3 regions of the Streptomyces sp. NPDC004435 genome follow, and region 2 is predicted to be linked to each of the others. Evidence: riboswitches for the same ligand, from Rfam matches in the RefSeq annotation. Region 2 holds a riboswitch; each other region holds the start of a gene.
The links. Region 2 has a riboswitch for cobalamin ahead of metE (5-methyltetrahydropteroyltriglutamate--homocysteine S-methyltransferase). Riboswitches for the same ligand answer to the same signal wherever they lie in the genome.
Positions count from the first base shown of each region.

Region 1: linked by a shared signal. The riboswitch ahead of ACFYT9_RS27790 (ribonucleoside-diphosphate reductase subunit alpha) and the one ahead of metE (5-methyltetrahydropteroyltriglutamate--homocysteine S-methyltransferase) in region 2 are both predicted to bind cobalamin.
Region 3: linked by a shared signal. The riboswitch ahead of cobN (cobaltochelatase subunit CobN) and the one ahead of metE (5-methyltetrahydropteroyltriglutamate--homocysteine S-methyltransferase) in region 2 are both predicted to bind cobalamin.

Region 1 covers NZ_JBIAMB010000017.1:77,865-84,115, reverse strand. The annotation lists gene ACFYT9_RS27810 (LuxR family transcriptional regulator) at 1-490, shown strand, start outside; gene ACFYT9_RS27805 (DUF3311 domain-containing protein) at 618-872, shown strand; gene mctP (monocarboxylate uptake permease MctP) at 869-2,494, shown strand; gene ACFYT9_RS27795 (GNAT family N-acetyltransferase) at 2,571-3,071, shown strand; cobalamin riboswitch at 3,092-3,251, shown strand; gene ACFYT9_RS27790 (ribonucleoside-diphosphate reductase subunit alpha) at 3,384-5,759, shown strand; gene ACFYT9_RS27785 (ribonucleotide-diphosphate reductase subunit beta) at 5,759-6,251, shown strand, end outside.
Region 2 covers NZ_JBIAMB010000009.1:272,695-278,945, reverse strand. The annotation lists gene prpB (methylisocitrate lyase) at 1-45, opposite strand, end outside; gene ACFYT9_RS18935 (MmgE/PrpD family protein) at 45-1,565, opposite strand; gene ACFYT9_RS18930 (short-chain fatty acyl-CoA regulator family protein) at 1,748-3,181, shown strand; cobalamin riboswitch at 3,264-3,487, shown strand; gene metE (5-methyltetrahydropteroyltriglutamate--homocysteine S-methyltransferase) at 3,658-5,982, shown strand; gene ACFYT9_RS18920 (hypothetical protein) at 6,082-6,251, shown strand, end outside.
Region 3 covers NZ_JBIAMB010000002.1:104,137-110,387, reverse strand. The annotation lists gene ACFYT9_RS03685 (precorrin-2 C(20)-methyltransferase) at 1-425, opposite strand, end outside; gene ACFYT9_RS03680 (precorrin-8X methylmutase) at 431-1,066, opposite strand; gene ACFYT9_RS03675 (cobalamin biosynthesis protein CobG) at 1,069-2,319, opposite strand; cobalamin riboswitch at 2,399-2,534, shown strand; gene cobN (cobaltochelatase subunit CobN) at 2,576-6,199, shown strand; gene abc-f (ribosomal protection-like ABC-F family protein) at 6,248-6,251, opposite strand, start outside.

The DNA of each region.
Region 1 (6,251 bases), on a different contig from region 2:
GGAGCGCGGTGTCCGGATCCGCTCCATCTACCAGGAGAGCTTCCGCAACGACCAGCCCACCGTCGACTACGTCCGCTGGTACTGCGAACTCGGCGGCGAGGCCAGGACCGTGCCCGTCGTCCCGCTCCTCATGGTCATCGTCGACCGGGAGGCCGCGCTCGTCCCCGTCGACCCCGGCGACGGCCGCGCCGGCGCCCTGGAGGTGCGCAGCCCCGGACTGGTCCACGCGCTCGGCGTCCTCTTCGACCACCTGTGGGAGGCCGGCACCCCCTTCGGCGAGGCGCCCCGCCGTGACGCCCACGACCTCTCCCCCCAGGAGCGCGAACTGGTCATGCTCCTCGGCATCGGCTGCACCGACGACATCGCCGCCCGCCGGCTCGGCGTCTCGCTGCGCACGGTGCGCCGGATGAGCTCGGAGCTGATGTCCCGGCTCGGCGCCCGCAGCCGCTTCGAGGCGGGCGTCCGGGCGGTGAAGGAGGGCTGGCTCTGAACCGCCGGAATCCGGCCTGAACCGATCGCCCCGCCGAGCCGTGCAACGGTGAGGGGTTCCGTTCGGAAAAGCAGTCCCCTACATTTCCTCGGCATTGAACGCTGATCAGCAAGGGGACGCTTCCACCATGTCAGAAGCCACAACCGGGAAACCACCGGTCATCACACCGACCAGGATCGTCATAGCGCTGTGCCTGGCAGCCCCGTTCGTGGCGATGCTCTGGGTGAGTTCGTACGCGAAGGTCGAACCGGTCTTCGCGGGCATCCCGTTCTTCTACTGGTACCAGATGCTCTGGGTGCTGGTGTCGACCGTGCTCACGATGGTCGCGTACAAGCTGTGGCAGCGTGACCAGCGCGCCCGCAAGGGAGGTGACGCGCGATGAAGGACGGCGTCAACGGCGTGGCACTCGCCGTCTTCATCTTCTTCTTCCTGGCCGTCACGGTCATGGGCTTCCTCGCCTCCCGGTGGCGCAGGGCCGAGAACGAGAACAGCCTCGACGAATGGGGCCTGGGCGGCCGGTCGTTCGGCACCTGGGTCACCTGGTTCCTGCTCGGCGGCGACCTCTACACCGCGTACACCTTCGTCGCCGTCCCCGCGGCCATCTACGCGGCGGGCGCGGCCGGCTTCTTCGCCGTGCCGTACACGATCCTGGTCTACCCGCTGATCTTCACCTTCCTGCCGCGGCTCTGGTCCGTCTCGCACAAGCACGGATACGTGACCACCTCGGACTTCGTCCGCGGCCGCTTCGGCTCCAAGGGCCTGTCCCTGGCGGTGGCCCTCACCGGCATCCTCGCCACCATGCCGTACATCGCGCTCCAGCTCGTCGGCATCCAGGCCGTCCTGGACGTGATGGGCGTCGGCGGCGGCGAGGGCACCCACTGGTTCATCAAGGACCTGCCGATCCTCATCGCCTTCGGTGTGCTCGCGGCGTACACGTACTCCTCGGGTCTGCGCGCCCCGGCGCTCATCGCCTTCGTCAAGGACACCCTGATCTACATCGTGATCGCGGTGGCGATCATCTACATCCCGATCAAGCTCGGCGGCTTCGACGAGATCTTCGCCAAGGCCGGCGAGGCCTACGCCACGATCAACCCGGCGACCGACAAGCCGCGCGGCTCGCTGATCCCGGGTGAGGCGAGCCAGTGGACGTACGCGACGCTCGCGCTCGGCTCGGCGCTCGCGCTCTTCATGTACCCGCACTCGATCACGGCGACCCTCTCCTCCAGGAGCCGCGAGGTCATCCGCCGCAACACCACGATCCTGCCGCTGTACTCGCTGATGCTGGGCCTGCTCGGACTGCTCGGCTTCATGGCGATCGCCGCCGGCATCCAGGTGAAGAACGGCCAGCTCGCCATCCCGCAGCTCTTCGAGAACATGTTCCCGGACTGGTTCGCGGGCGTCGCCTTCGCCGCGATCGGCATCGGCGCGCTCGTCCCGGCCGCGATCATGTCGATCGCCGCGGCCAACCTCTTCACCCGCAACATCTACAAGGACTTCATCAAGAAGGACGCCACCCCGGCACAGGAGACCAAGGTCTCCAAGCTGGTCTCGCTCCTGGTCAAGGTCGGCGCGCTCGCCTTCGTCCTCACCATGGACAAGACGGTCGCGATCAACTTCCAGCTGCTCGGCGGCATCTGGATCCTCCAGACCTTCCCGGCCCTGGTCGGCGGTCTGTTCACCCGCTGGTTCCACCGCTGGGCGCTGATCGCCGGCTGGGCGGTCGGCATGATCTACGGCACCCTCGCCGCGTACGGCGTGGCCAGCCCGACCCAGAAGCACTTCGGCGGCTCCTCCGCGGAGATCCCGGGCATCGGTGAGATCGGCTACATCGGCCTCACCGCCTTCGTCCTCAACATCGTCGTCACGGTGGTCCTCACCTTCGCCTTCCGGGCCGCCAAGGCCCCCGACGGCATCGACGAGACCTCCCCGTCGGACTACACGGCCGACGCCGGCGACAAGGGCGTCAGCACCGAGCTCCCCAAGGTCGGCGCCGCCACCCACTGAGCCGCGGACGCGCACGCGAGAGGGGCCCGGGAAAACCCGGGCCCCTCTCGCACGCCCGCGCGGCAGACTGGGACCCATGGACTTCACGATCAGGGCGGTACGGCCCGAGGAGCACGAGGAGCTCGGTGACCTCACCGGGCTCACCTATCTGAACGACGGGCTGCTGCTGCACGGGGAGGACGACTTCTACCTGGACGTGCTCCGCGACACGGCCCGGCGGGCGCGCGAGAGCGAGGTGCTGGTCGCCACCGACGCCGAGGACCGGATCGTCGGCGGGGTGACCTTCGCCCCCGGCGGCACCCCCTGGGCGGACATCGCCGTCCCCGGCGAGGCCGAGTTCCGGATGCTCGTGGTCGCGCCCGCGGCCCGCGGCAGGGGCGTCGGGGAGGCGCTCGTACGCGCCTGCGTGGACCGGGCGCGGGCCCTGCCCGGCTGCGCCAGGATCGTGCTCTCCACGGACGGCAAGATGGTCTCGGCCCACCGGATCTACGAGCGGATGGGCTTTCTGCGCACTCCCGAGCGGGACTGGCAGCCCATCCCCGAACACTCTCTGCGAACCTACGCCCTGGAGCTGTAGTCCACGGACCGACACAACATGTGGGGGGTGCCGCGATCGGCGCCCCCCACATGTATGCTCGTCCTCGCTGTCGTCGCAGGGGAATCCGGTGCGAATCCGGAACTGTCCCGCAACGGTGTACTTCGTGTGCCCTTGTCCACGGAGCGAGTCCGAGCACCTGCCGACAGTGCGCCCGGTACGACCGTTCCGGGTGCCGACGACGTCCGGGCCTCGCGGAATGGGCCGGTGGGCGCGGGCGCATCCGCGCGTACGGGTGCCCGTCCGCCCCTCCCCCGCCGCGGCCCCGGGCCGAGAGCGAGGGAGAGCCCCCACGTGACCATCGCGCCTGCGGGTCCGTCAGCCACCGAGGCCGCCGCGATCGAGAGCGACGGCCCCGGGACCGTGCTGCTGCGGACCCTGACCGACCTCACCGCCGACCTCACCGACACCGACCCCGGTCGGGTCGCCGCCGCCGCGCTGCGGGGCCGGCACGCCGGTTCGGACGAGGCGGAGCTGCGCGAACTGGCCACCGAGGCCGCCGCCGGACTGATCTCCGAGGACCCCGCCTACTCCCGGCTCGCCGCCCGGCTGCTCACCCTCACCATCGCCGAGGAGGCGGCCTCGCAGGGCGCCGTCTGCTTCTCCGCCTCCGTCGCCACCGGCCACCGCGAGGGCCTGATCGCCGACCGCACCGCCGCCTTCGTCGAGCTGCACGCGGACCGCATGGACGCGCTGATCGACCTCGCCGGCGACGACCGCTTCGGCTACTTCGGCCTGCGGACGCTCTACTCCCGCTACCTGCTGCGCCACCCGATCACCCGCAAGGTGATCGAGACCCCGCAGCACTTCATGCTCCGGGTGGCGGCGGGCCTCGCCGAGGACGACTCGCTCCGCGCGCTGGACGAGGTGGCGGCGCTGTACCGGCTGATGAGCCGGCTCGACTACCTGCCCTCCTCCCCCACGCTCTTCAACTCCGGCACCCGCCACCCGCAGATGTCCTCCTGCTACCTGCTGGACTCCCCGCAGGACGAGCTGGACTCGATCTACGACCGCTACCACCAGGTCGCGCGCCTGTCGAAGCACGCCGGCGGCATCGGCCTGTCCTACTCCCGGATCCGCTCGCGCGGCTCGCTGATCCGCGGCACCAACGGGCACTCCAACGGCATCGTGCCGTTCCTGAAGACCCTCGACGCCTCCGTGGCGGCGGTGAACCAGGGCGGCCGCCGCAAGGGCGCCGCCGCGGTCTACCTGGAGACCTGGCACGCGGACATCGAGGAGTTCCTGGAGCTCCGCGACAACACCGGCGAGGACGCCCGCCGCACCCACAACCTGAACCTCGCCCACTGGATCCCGGACGAGTTCATGCGCCGGGTGAACGCGGACGCCGAGTGGTCGCTCTTCTCCCCCGCCGACGTGCCCGAGCTGGTCGACCTGTGGGGCGAGGACTTCGACGCCGCCTACCGCGCCGCCGAGGCGAAGGGCCTGGCCCGCCGGACCATGCCGGCCCGCGACCTGTACGGCCGGATGATGCGGACCCTGGCCCAGACCGGCAACGGCTGGATGACCTTCAAGGACGCCTCGAACCGTACAGCCAACCAGACCGCCGAGCCCGGCACGGTCGTCCACTCCTCCAACCTCTGCACCGAGATCATCGAGGTCACGAACGACGGCGAGACGGCCGTCTGCAACCTCGGCTCGGTCAACCTCGGCGCCTTCGTGGCCGGCGGGACCATCGACTGGGAGCGGCTCGACGAGACCGTCCGCACGGCGGTCACCTTCCTCGACCGGGTCGTCGACATCAACTTCTACCCGACCGAGCAGGCCGGGAACTCCAACTCCCGCTGGCGTCCGGTCGGCCTGGGTGCCATGGGCCTCCAGGACGTCTTCTTCAAGCTGCGGCTGCCCTTCGACTCCGCCGAGGCCCGCGCGCTCTCCACCCGGATCGCCGAGCGCATCATGCTCGCCGCGTACGAGGCGTCCGCCGACCTCGCCGAGCGCAACGGTCCGCTGCCGGCCTGGGAGAAGACCCGTACCGCGCAGGGCGTGCTCCACCCCGACCACTACGGCGTCGCGCTCAACTGGCCCGAGCGCTGGGCCGCGCTGCGCGAGCGGATCGCGACGACCGGCATGCGCAACAGCCTGCTGCTCGCCATCGCCCCGACGGCGACGATCGCCTCCATCGCCGGCGTCTACGAGTGCATCGAGCCGCAGGTCTCCAATTTGTTCAAGCGCGAGACGCTCTCCGGCGAGTTCCTCCAGGTCAACTCGTACCTCGTCGACGAGCTGAAGGCGCTCGGCGTGTGGGACGCGCAGACCCGCGAGGCGCTGCGCGAGGCCAACGGCTCGGTGGCCGGCTTCGGCTGGGTCCCGGCCGAGGTGCGCGAGCTGTACCGCACGGCCTGGGAGATCCCGCAGCGCGGCCTCATCGACATGGCGGCGGACCGGACCCCGTTCCTGGACCAGTCGCAGTCGCTGAACCTCTTCATGGAGACGCCGACCATCGGCAAGCTGTCGTCGATGTACGCCTACGCCTGGAAGCGGGGCCTGAAGACGACGTACTACCTGCGCTCCCGCCCGGCGACCCGGATCGCCCGCGCGGCCCAGGCGTCCGCCACGGCCGCCGCCCCCATCCCCGTCCAGCAGGTCGCCGACCCCGACGCGGTCGCCTGCTCCCTTGAGAACCCCGAGTCCTGCGAGGCCTGCCAGTAATGAGCACCAACGAGCACAAGAACCTCCTGGACCCCGGCTTCGAGCTGACCCTCCGCCCGATGCGCTACCCGGACTTCTACGAGCGCTACCGGGACGCCATCAAGAACACCTGGACCGTCGAGGAGGTCGACCTCCACTCGGACGTCGCCGACCTCGCCAAGCTCACCCCCGGCGAGCAGCACATGATCGGCCGGCTGGTCGCGTTCTTCGCGACGGGCGACTCGATCGTGGCGAACAACCTGGTCCTGACGCTGTACAAGCACATCAACTCCCCCGAGGCGCGGCTCTACCTCTCGCGCCAGCTCTTCGAGGAGGCCGTGCACGTCCAGTTCTACCTGACCCTGCTGGACACCTACCTGCCCGACCCGGACGACCGCGCGGCGGCCTTCGACGCCGTCGAGAACATCCCCTCCATCCGCGAGAAAGCGCAGTTCTGCTTCAAGTGGATGGACTCGGTCGAGAAGATCGACCAGCTGGAGACGGCCGCCGACC
Region 2 (6,251 bases):
CAGACGGCGTCGCCGGGCCGCGGGGGTGGTGTGGGTGTGCAGCATCAGAACAGGCCCTTCGGGAGGGTGGCGTCGTGGGCGGCGACGGCCCCGGTGTCGACGGCCGGGAAGAGGTCCGCCAGTTCGTCCGCGCCGAGCTCCGCGAGGCGGTCGGCGGCCCGCAGGAAGGCGTCCTGGGCCTCGGGGGTCACGATGCCCTCGGTCAGGGTGCGGAACTTGCCCTCGTAGCCGGCCCGGGCGAAGGGGCGCGCTCCGGCGGGGTGGGCGTCGGCGACGGCGAGTTCGTCCTCGACGACGGTGCCGTCGTCGAGGGTGACGACGGCCCGGCCGCCGAAGGCCCGGCGCTGCGGGTCGGGGTCGTGGTAGCGGGCGGTCCACGCGGGGTCCTCGACGGTGCTGATCTTCTGCCACAGCTCGACGGTGGCGGGCCGCTGGGCGCGCTCGGGGGCGTAGGAGCGCTCGTGGTGCCAGCCGCCGTCCTCCAGGGCGACGGCGAGGATGTACGGGATGGAGTGGTCGAGGGTCTCGCGGCTGGCGGTCGGGTCGTACTTCTGCGGGTCGCCGGAGCCGGAGCCGATCACGTGGTGGGTGTGGTGGCTGGTGTGCAGGACGACGGAGCGGACCTTCTCCAGCGGGCCCGTCTTCTCGCGGAGTCCGCGGGCGAGGTCGATGATCGCCTGGGCCTGGTACTCGGCGGAGTGCTCCTTGGTGTACGTGTCCAGGATCGCGCGGCGGGCCTCGCCGGGCTCGGGCAGCGACACCGTGTAGGAGGCGCCGGGGCCGTCCAGCATCCAGGCGAGGAAGCCGTCCTCGCCCTCGTAGATCGGGGAAGGGGAGCCCTCTCCGCGCATCGCCCGGTCGACGGCCTCGATCGCGACCTTGCCCGCGAAGGCGGGTGCGAACGCCTTCCAGCTGGAGATCTCGCCCTTGCGGGACTGCCGGGTCGCGGTGGTGGTGTGCACGGCCTGCTGGATCGCCTGGTAGACCGTCTCGGTTTCGAGGCGGAGCATCGCGCCGAGGCCGCCCGCGGTCGCGGCGCTGAGGTGGGCGACGTGGTCGATGCGGTGGGCGTGCAGGCAGATGCCCTTGACGAGGGCGACGTGGATCTCGTAGGCGGCGGTGATGCCGCGCAGGAGGTCGGCGCCGGTGCGGCCGGTCCGCTGGGCCACGGCGAGCAGGGGCGGGATGTTGTCGCCCGGGTGGGAGTAGTCGGCGGCCAGGTACGTGTCGTGGAAGTCCAGCTCGCGCACCGCGGTGCCGTTCGCCCAGGCCGCCCACTCGGGCGACACCCGGGTGCCGGGCTCGGCCCCGAAGACGGACGCGCCGCCGGCGCTCGGGTGGCCCAGGGCCTGGGCGCGGGCGACGGCCACCGGACGGCGGCGCAGGGAGGCGACGGCGACCGAGGCGTTGTCGATGATCCGGTTGATCACCATCTCCGATGCCTCGGGGTCGAGGTCGGGTGCCTCCTGGGTGCCGGTGGCGACGACGGCCAGCTTCCAGGCGAGCTGCTCCTCTCGGGACAGTCGGTCGGCGCTGGGGTGGACGCGTACCTGGTGGTCGATCACGGGACTCCTCGCGGCGTGCGGCGGATGCGTCGTACGCCGCCGAGTCTTCCCCCGGGGCGGGCCGGAGGCGACGGTGCCACCTTGCGTAATCCGTCCCTGCGCGAGGTGCGAAACTGCGAATTTTGCGAAATCTGCGGATGGTAAATTCGCACCCAAGGGTGAGCAGAGGAGTCGTGATCGACATGGGACGGTCGCCCGGGCGGAAGATCTACGCCCACGCGAAACTGCGCAGGCTGCGCCGTGAGCGGGGGATGAACCAGGTCGAACTGGCCCGCGCCCTGGGCCTGTCCACCAGTTACCTCAACCAGATCGAGCACAACCAGCGCCCGCTCACCGCCCCGGTGCTCCTGCGCATCGCGGAGGTGTTTGGCGTCGATGCGGAATTCTTCTCCGAGGCGGGCGAGGAGCGGCTCGCGACCGACCTGCGGGCGGCCCTCGGGGACGAGGCATGCGGTCCCGTCCCCGTCCCGTCGGCGGAGATCGCGGACGTGGCCCGCGATCACCCGGAGGTCGCCAGGGCCCTCGTCGCGCTGCACCAGCGGTACCGGGGCGCCTCGGAGCGCGTCGCCGCCCTGGCCTCCCCCGGCGAGACCGCCGGCCTGCTGCCCGCCGAACCCCACGACGAGGTGCGCGACTTCTTCTACGCCCACCACAACCATGTCGCGGCCCTGGAGACGGAGGCCGAACGCACCGCGGAGGCGCTGGATCTGGGCCGGGTCGGGCGCGCCGCGGACACGCTCGCCGCCCACCTGACCGCACGGCACGGGGTCAAGGTGCTCCCGGCCGGGGCGGAACGCTCGGCCGACGTCCGCCGCTTCGACCCCGACAACGGGCTGCTCCTGCTGTCCCCGTGGCTCAGCGAGGGGCAACGGGCCTTCCAACTGGCCACGCAGCTGGCGTTCCTGGAGCACGGGCCGCTGCTCGACGCCCTGGTGGCGACGGCGGAGCCGGCCACCCCGCAGGCCGAGAGTCTGGCCCGGATCGGCCTCGCCAACTACTTCGCCGGCGCGGTCCTCATGCCCTACACCGCCTTCCACGCGGCGGCCGAGAAGGTCCGCTACGACATCGAACTCCTCCAGGCGCTCTTCGGCGTGAGCTTCGAGACCGTGTGCCACCGCCTGAGCACCCTGCAGCGCACCGGCCGCCGAGGCGTCCCGTTCTCCTTCCTCCGCGCCGACCGCGCGGGGAACATCTCGAAACGGCAGTCCGCCACCGACTTCCACTTCTCCCGCCTCGGCGGCACCTGCCCCCTGTGGACCGTCTACGAGGCCTTCTCCGCCCCCGGCCGGATCCTCACCCAGGTCGCCGAGATGCCGGACGGCAAGCGGTACTTCTGGATCGCCCGCACCGTGACCCGGGGCGGCTTCGGCCACCACGCGCCGCGTGCCGAGTTCGCCGTCGCCCTCGGCTGCGAACTCCGCCACGCGAGCCGTCTCGTGTACGCCGAGGGCATCGCCCTGGACGACCCCCGCGCGGCCACCCCGATCGGCCTCGGCTGCCGGATCTGCGAACGGCAGGACTGCGCCCAGCGGGCCAGACCCCCGGCCGGCGGCAGCCTCTCCGTCGACCCCGACCGGCGCACCCATGTGCCGTATCCGGTGGTCGTCGAGGAGTGAGACGGACCCTCCACGACAGAGGAATGTCTCATTCCACCGTCCAAATGGCGGATAACCCTCGCCGCTCGGCGATTGCGCCCTCTACTCTGGCCGAGCAGCTGGTTCGCCCCGTCCGCCAGACGGGATGCGTCGTAAGAGGGAACCCGGTGGAAATCCGGGACTGCCCCGCAGCGGTGAGCGGGAACGACCGCCGTCATACGCACTGGGATTGTGAGGTCCTGGGAAGCGACGGCCACTAGGTGCCTGCCTCGGAAGAGGCCGGCGTGCCCGCGAGTCCGAAGACCTGCCCGCTGTCCGTGCACGGACGTATTCCGCGCACGCATCCACCGGTGACCTCGTGGGCGGGTCGGCGTAGACAGCGAACGGCCGTCGTGATGTTTTTTCACGGCGAGGTCCGTGCGCTCCCTCGTCACCTTCGCGTCCGCGTCCCGTCACCGGGACGTCGATCTGGGCACAACTCGCGAAGGAGAGTCTCCGTGACCACGAAGTCCGCAGCCGCGGCAGCACAGGCCACCGTCTACGGCTACCCCCGCCAGGGTCAGAACCGTGAACTGAAGAAGGCGATCGAGGGCTACTGGAAGGGCCGCGTCTCCGCCGACGCCCTCCGCGCCACCGCCGCCGACCTGCGCCGTTCGAACCGGCAGCAGCTGGCCGACGCCGGCATCACCGAAGTGCCCACCGGCGACTTCTCCTACTACGACCACGTCCTCGACACCTCCGTGATGGTCGGCGCCATCCCCGAGCGCCACCGCGAGGCGGTCGCCGCCGACGCCCTGGACGGCTACTTCGCCATGGCGCGCGGCACCCAGGACGTGGCGCCGCTGGAGATGACCAAGTGGTTCGACACCAACTACCACTACCTCGTCCCCGAGCTGGGCCCTGACACGGTCTTCACCGCCGACTCCGCCAAGCAGGTCGCCGAGCTGAAGGAGGCCCTCGCCGAGGGCCGCACCGCCCGCCCGGTCCTCGTCGGCCCGGTCACCTACCTGCTGCTCGCCAAGCCCGCCCCCGGTGTCGACGCCGACTTCGAGCCGATCACCCTGCTCGACCGGCTGCTCCCCGTCTACGCCGAGGTCCTCGCCGACCTGCGCGCCGCCGGCGCCGAGTGGGTCCAGATCGACGAGCCCGCGCTCGTCCAGGACCGCACCCCGGCCGAGCTCGACGCCGCCGCCCGCGCCTACCGCGAGCTCGGCGGCGCCGCCGACCGGCCCAAGCTCCTGGTCGCCTCCTACTTCGACCGCCTCGGCGACGCCCTCCAGGTCCTCGCCGCCGCCCCGGTCGACGGCCTCGCGCTCGACTTCACCGACTCCGCCGCCGCCAACCTCGACGCCCTCGCCGCCGTCGGCGGCCTGCCCGGCAAGCGGCTCGTCGCCGGTGTCGTCAACGGCCGCAACATCTGGATCAACGACTACCAGAAGTCGCTGGCCACCCTCGGCACCCTGCTCGGCCTGGCCGACCGGGTCGACGTGGCGGCGTCCTCCTCGCTGCTCCACGTCCCCCTCGACGCCTCCGCCGAGACCGACATCGATCCCGAGGTCCGGCGCTGGCTCGCCTTCGCCCGCCAGAAGGCCGCCGAGATCGCCACCCTCGCCCGCGGCCTCTCCGAGGGCACCGAGGCCATCGCCGACGCACTGGCCGCCAACCGCGCCGACCTCGCCTCCCGCGCCGGCTCCGCCCTCACCCACGACCCGGCCGTCCGTGCCCGCACCGCGGCCATCACCGAGGCCGACGGCCGCCGCTCGCAGCCGTACGCCCGGCGCACGGTGGCCCAGCGCGCCCACCTGGGCCTGCCGGTGCTCCCGACCACCACGATCGGTTCCTTCCCGCAGACCGACGAGCTGCGCGTCGCCCGCGCCGACCTGCGCGCCGGCCGGATCGACACGGCCGGTTACGACGAGCGGATCGAGAACGAGATCCGCGAGGTCATCGCCTTCCAGGAGAAGACCGGCATCGACGTCCTCGTGCACGGCGAGCCCGAGCGCAACGACATGGTGCAGTACTTCGCCGAGCAGCTGGACGGCTACCTCGCCACCCAGCACGGCTGGGTCCAGTCGTACGGCACCCGCTACGTCCGCCCGCCGGTCCTCGCCGGCGACATCTCCCGCCCCACCCCGATGACCGTGCGCTGGACGACCTACGCCCAGGCGCAGACGGCCAAGCCGGTCAAGGGCATGCTGACCGGTCCGGTCACCATGCTCGCCTGGTCCTTCGTCCGTGACGACCAGCCGCTCGGCGAGACCGCCCGCCAGGTCGCCCTCGCCCTGCGCGACGAGGTGAACGACCTGGAGGCCGCGGGCACTTCGGTCATCCAGGTCGACGAGCCCGCGCTGCGCGAGACCCTGCCCCTGCGGGCCGAGGACCACGCCGCGTACCTCGACTGGGCCACCGAGTCGTTCCGCCTCTCCACCAGCGGGGTCCGGCCGGACACCCAGATCCACACCCACATGTGCTACGCCGAGTTCGGTGACATCGTCCAGGCCATCGACGACCTCGACGCCGACGTCATCAGCCTGGAGGCCACCCGCTCGCACATGCAGGTCGCCGGAGAGCTGGCGGAGCACGGCTACCCTCGCGAGGCCGGCCCGGGCGTCTGGGACATCCACTCCCCGCGCGTCCCCAGCGCGGAGGAGGCCGCCAAGCTGCTCCGTACCGGCCTGGAGGCCATCCCCGCCGAGCGGCTGTGGGTCAACCCCGACTGCGGTCTGAAGACCCGCGGCTGGACCGAGACCCGGGCCTCTCTGGAGAACCTGGTCGCCGCGGCCCGCACGGTCCGCTCGGAGCTGACGGCCGACAACGGCTGACGCCCCTGGCCCGGGCCGGACAGCACGCTGTCCGGCCCGGGCCGAGGAGACGACAGCCCCTGAGCGGCGTGCGGACGACCCGGTGACGGAAGGTCGCGGATGGCGAAGAGCAATCCCCGTCAGATCATGCTCGACGGGCGGCCCATGGTGGTTCTGACCACGAAGGAGTACGCCGCCCTCGTCGCCGCACGCCGCCAGGCGGGCGGCCTCGCCGCCCGGCTGCGCGTGGTCGGCGACACCCTCAGGGACACGATCGACTTCCTCTCCGC
Region 3 (6,251 bases), on a different contig from region 2:
GCGGCGGCGGCGCTGACGGAGGTGACGCCGGGGATGACGGTGGTGTCGTAGCGGTGCGCGAGCCGCTTGTGCATGTGCTGGTAGGAGCCGTAGAAGAGCGGGTCGCCCTCGGCGAGGACGGCGACCGTGCGGCCCGCGTCGAGGTGGGCGGCGAGCCGGGCCGCGGCCTCCTCGTAGAAGTCGTCGAGGGCGCCCCGGTAGCCGCCGGGGTGGTCGGTGGTCTCGACGGTGAGCGGGTACATCAGCCGCTCCTCGACGTGGTCCTCGCGCAGGTGGGGCGCGGCGATGGAGCGCGCTATCGAGCGCCCGTGCCGGGCCGAGTGGTAGGCGACGACGTCGGCCGCGGCGATGGCCTTCACGGCGGCGAGGGTGAGGAGGTCGGGGTCGCCGGGGCCGAGGCCGACCCCGTACAGCTTGCCCTTCACTGCGTTCACTGCTGGATCTCCGGTTCGTGCGCGAGGGCGTTGAGGGCGGCGGCGGTGATGGCGCTGCCGCCGCGCCGGCCGCGGACCACGAGGTGGTCGAGGCCGAGGTCGTTGGCGGCGAGGGCGTCCTTGGACTCGGCGGCGCCGATGAAGCCGACGGGGATGCCGAGGACGGCGGCGGGCTTCGGCGCGCCCTTCGCGATCATCTCCAGGAGGTGGAAGAGGGCGGTGGGGGCGTTGCCGATGGCGACGACGGAGCCTTCGAGGCGGTCGCGCCAGAGTTCGAGGGCGGCGGCGGAGCGGGTGGTGCCCAGCTCGGCGGCGAGCGCGGGGACGGCCGGGTCGGACAGCGCGCAGAGCACCTCGTTGTCGGCGGGCAGCCGCTTGCGGGTGACGCCGGAGGCGACCATCTGGGCGTCGCAGAGGATGGGGGCGCCGGCCTGGAGGGCGGCGCGGGCGCGGGAGACGACCCCGGGGGAGTAGGCGACGTCCCGGACGAGGTCGGTCATGCCGCAGGCGTGGATCATGCGGACGACGACGGTGGCGACGTCGGCGGGCAGGGCGGCGAGGTCCGCCTCGGCGCGGATCGTGGCGAAGGAGCGGCGGTAGATCTCGGCGCCGTCTTTCTCGTACTCGTACATCCTCAGCTCTCATTCGATCTCGTGCGGGCCGCCGCGACGGCCTGGGCCAGGGCGGTACGGGGGACGGGGGTGCCGTCCAGCAGATAGGTGTCGGAGTCCCGGGCCGTGACCTCGATCCGCAGGCCGTGCGGGTGTCCGCAGCGGCGCTCGCAGCCGGAGTAGTGCACGGGCAGCGGCCCGCCGGGCGCGCGCGCCGCCTCCGCCCGCACGTCGGCGAGGGACTTGGCGCAGCCGGGCGTCCCGGTGCAGGCGGTGACGCCGGTGCCCGGGTCGGTGGGATCGGTGATCAGGCCGAGGGCGCCGAGCGCGGCGAGCCGGCCGGATACCGCCGGCGGGGCGGCCAGGACCACGACCACCCCGCGCCACGGGGTGAGCCGCACCTCGGCCGCGCCCTCGCCGAGCGCCCGCAGCCGGGCGGCGGTCAGCCGGCCGAGGGGGGCGAGGACGTGCAGGGCGTGGTCACCGAGCGGGCCGGGTGCGGGCGGCGGCGCCGTCGGGGGAGTGAAGGGGGGTACGGGCTCCGCGGTGATCCCCGCGCGGGCCAGGGCGCCGGCCCAGTCCGGGAGGTGCCCGGGCGGGAGCTCGCGCGGGCGCCACGCGCCGGTGCCGGCCGCGTCGGCGGCGTCGAGGAAGGCGAGGGCGCAGGCGAGCGCGGCGGGCACGGCGTCGGCGGCGGGCAGCCGGAAGGTCCGGGAGCCGGCCGTGAGGAGCGCGGCGCCGTCCGGTGCTGCGACCAAGGTCACATCGCCGCCGAGGCCGGTGACGTCGCCGCGTCCGTCGTCGAGGACGAAGAGGAAGCGGCCGGAGAGGGCCGCCGCGCGGGGCTCCGCGCAGAGCGCCGCGTCCAGGGCCCGGGCCCACAACTGCACGTCGGCGTGGCCGAGTCCGTCGAGTCCGGCGGCGGGGGAGGCGACGATGTTCCGGACCCGCTCGTGGGTGGGGGAGGGCAGCAGTCCCGCCTCGTCGAGGAGCGCGGCGAGCCGGCCGCCGCAGTCCTCGGTCAGCCCGCGCAGCTCGGCGTTGCCGCGGGAGGTGACGGAGAGGCCGCCGTCACCGAGCTCCTCGGCCGCGCCGGCCAGGACCGTGAGCTGATGCCTCGTCAACCGCCCGGCGGGGAGCCGGAGTCGGGCGAGGAAACCGTCGGCGGCGGCGTGCAGCCGGAGCGCCCCCGGGCACGCGTCGCCTCGGTCCCGTATGCGAAGTTCGCCCGCTTCGGGCGGACTGGGTGGGGTCGGCGGCATGGCGGCGAGCATACCCACGCGAGAACGGGCCGCCACCGAGTGTGATCCGGCCGACTTCCCGGCCCCCTCCGGCTCCCGGAGACCACGATCTACTATGCAGAGCGGCATGGGGTCCCAGGACCCCGGGGAGGAAGCCCGGTGAGAATCCGGCGCGGTCCCGCCACTGTGAGCCCGAGCCGGCGACGGCCCGGGTGAGTCAGGAACTCCCCCGCCGTCCATACGACCACCCGGGGCGCGGACAACCCCGAGGAAGGGCCTGAGCCTCGCCATGCTCCTGCTGCTGTCGCACTCCGACACCGACCTGCTCAGCGCCCGGGCGGCGAACGCCGCCGCGCCCGAGGGCCCGGTCGCGTACCGCTTCGCCAACCCCTCCCGGCTCCCGCTCGGCGACCTCCCCGGTCTCCTCGACGGCGCCGAGCTGGTCGTCGTCCGCCTCCTCGGCGGCGTCCGCTCCTGGCAGGAGGGCCTCGACGCGGTCCTCGCCACCGGAAAGCCGGTCGTCGTCCTCAGCGGCGAACAGGCCCCCGACGCCCAGCTGATGGCCGCCTCCACCGTGCCGATCGGCGTCGCCACCGAGGCCCACGCCTACCTCGCCCACGGCGGCCCCGCCAACCTGGAGCAGCTGGCCCGCTTCCTCTCCGACACCGTGCTCCTCACCGGCCACGGCTTCGAGGCCCCGGCCGCCGCCCCCACCTGGGGCCCGCTGGAGCGCGCCGCGAAGGACGTGACCGGCCCGACGATCGCCGTGCTCTACTACCGCGCCCACCACATGAGCGGGAACACCGCCTTCGTCGGCGCCCTCTGCGACGCGATCGAGGACGCCGGGGCCCGCCCCCTCCCGCTGTACGTGGCCTCCCTGCGCGCCCCCGAGGAGGAGCTGCTCGCCGTCCTGCGCGGCGCCGACGCCGTCGTCACCACCGTCCTCGCCGCCGGCGGCACCAAGCCGGCCGCCGCCCAGGCCGGCGGCGACGAGGAGGCGTGGGACGCGGGCGCGCTCGCCTCGCTCGACGTGCCGGTGCTCCAGGCGCTGTGCCTCACCGGCTCCCGCTCCGCCTGGGAGGAGAACGACGAGGGCCTGTCGCCGCTCGACGCGGCCAGCCAGGTCGCCGTCCCCGAGTTCGACGGCCGCCTCATCACCGTCCCCTTCTCCTTCAAGGAGATCGACGCCGACGGCCTGCCCGCCTACGTCGCCGACGCCGAGCGGGCCGCCCGCGTGGCCGGCATCGCCGTCCGCCACGCCCGCCTGCGGCACATCCCGAACGCCGAGAAGAAGCTCGCGCTCGTCCTCTCCGCGTACCCGACCAAGCACTCCCGCATCGGCAACGCCGTCGGCCTCGACACCCCCGCCTCCGCCGTCGCCCTGCTGCGCCGGCTGATCGCCGAGGGGTACGACTTCGGCCCCGAGGCCGAGCTGCCCGGCCTCGTCTCCGGCGACGGCGACGAGCTGATCTACGCCCTGATCGAGGCCGGCGGCCACGACCAGGAGTGGCTCACCGAGGAGCAGCTGGCGAAGAACCCGGTCCGCATCCCGGCCGCCGACTACAAGCGCTGGTACGCCGAACTCCCCGCCGAGCTGCGCGAGCAGGTCGAGGAGCACTGGGGACCGGCCCCCGGCGAGATGTTCCTCGACCGGTCCCGGAACCCGGAGGGCGACATCGTCCTCGCCGCGCTCCGCCGCGGGAACCTCCTCGTCCTCATCCAGCCGCCGCGCGGCTTCGGCGAGAACCCGATCGCGATCTACCACGACCCGGACCTCCCGCCGTCCCACCACTACCTCGCCGCCTACCGCTGGATCGCGGCCCGCGCGGAGGACGGCGGCTTCGGCGCCGACGCCATGGTCCACCTCGGCAAGCACGGCAACCTGGAGTGGCTGCCCGGCAAGAACGCCGGCCTCTCCGCCGCCTGCGGCCCCGACGCGGCCCTCGGCGACCTGCCGCTCGTCTACCCGTTCCTCGTCAACGACCCGGGCGAGGGCACCCAGGCCAAGCGGCGCGTCCACGCCACCCTCGTCGACCACCTCGTGCCGCCGATGGCCCGCGCCGACTCGTACGGGGACATCGCGCGCCTGGAGCAGCTGCTCGACGAGTACGCGCAGATCTCCTCCATGGACCCGGCGAAGCTGCCCGCGATCCGCGCCCAGATCTGGACCCTGATCCAGGCCGCCAAGCTCGACCACGACCTCGGCATGGCGGAGCGGCCCGACGACGACGGCTTCGACGACTTCCTGCTGCACGTCGACGGCTGGCTGTGCGAGGTCAAGGACGCCCAGATCCGCGACGGCCTGCACGTCCTCGGCGGCGCCCCGGAGGGCGAGGCCCGGGTCAACCTGGTCCTCTCCATCCTGCGCGCCCGCCAGATCTGGGGCGGCACGCAGGCCCTGCCCGGCCTGCGCGAGGCCCTCGGCCTGGACGAGTCCGCCGCGACCCGGACCACCGCCGACGAGGCGGAGGCGAAGGCCCGCGAGCTGGTCGAGGCGATGGAGGCCGCCGGCTGGTCCCTGGACGCGGTCCCGGCGGTCGCCGGCGACCACGGCCCTGAGGTCCAGGCCGTGCTCCGCTTCGCCTGCGAGCAGGTCGTGCCGCGCCTCGCCGCCACCACCGACGAGCTGGGCCACGCCGTGCACGCCCTGAACGGCGGCTTCGTCCCGGCCGGCCCGTCCGGCTCCCCGCTGCGCGGCCTGGTCAACGTGCTGCCGACCGGCCGGAACTTCTACTCCGTCGACCCGAAGGCCGTGCCGTCCCGGCTCGCCTGGGAGACCGGCCAGGCGCTCGCCGACTCCCTCCTGGAGCGGTACCGCACCGACAACGGCGAGTGGCCCACCTCGGTCGGCCTCTCCCTGTGGGGCACCAGCGCCATGCGCACCGCCGGCGACGACGTCGCCGAGGCGCTGGCCCTGCTCGGCGTCCGCCCGCTGTGGGACGAGGCGTCCCGCCGCGTCAACGGCCTGGAGCCGATCCCCCTGGAGGAGCTGGGCCGCCCGCGCATCGACGTCACCCTGCGCATCTCCGGCTTCTTCCGGGACGCGTTCCCGCACGTCATCGGCCTCCTCGACGACGCCGTCCGGCTGGTCGCGGGGCTCGACGAGCCCGCCGAGTCCAACCACGTCCGCGCCCACGCCCAGGCCGACCTGGCCGAGCACGGCGACGAGCGCCGGGCCACCACCCGCATCTTCGGCTCCCGGCCCGGCACCTACGGCGCCGGCATCCTCCAGCTGATCGACTCCCGGGACTGGCGCACCGACGCCGACCTCGCCGAGGTGTACACGGTGTGGGGCGGGTACGCGTACGGCCGCGGGCTCGAAGGCCGCCCGGCGCGCGACGAGATGGAGACCGCGTACAAGCGGATCGCGGTGGCGGCGAAGAACACCGACACCCGCGAGCACGACATCGCCGACTCGGACGACTACTTCCAGTACCACGGCGGCATGGTGGCGACCGTCCGCGCGCTGCGCGGCACCGCCCCCGAGGCGTACATCGGCGACTCGACCCGCCCGGAGACCGTCCGCACCCGGACCCTGGTGGAGGAGACCTCCCGGGTCTTCCGCGCCCGGGTGGTCAACCCGCGCTGGATCGAGGCGATGCGCCGCCACGGCTACAAGGGCGCCTTCGAGCTGGCCGCGACCGTCGACTACCTCTTCGGCTACGACGCCACGACCGGCGTCGTCGCCGACTGGATGTACGACAAGCTCACCCAGGAGTACGTCCTCGACGAGACGAACCAGGCCTTCCTCAAGGAGGCCAACCCCTGGGCCCTGCACGGCATCGCGGAGCGCCTCCTGGAGGCCGAGTCGCGCGGCATGTGGGAGAAGCCGGACCCGGAGACCCTGGCCGCCCTGCGCCAGGTGTTCCTGGAGACGGAGGGCGACCTCGAAGGCGCCGGGGACGACGAGTAGTTCGCCCCTCGCCCCGGTCGCCCCGACCACCCCGATCGTCCGCTCCGTCTAG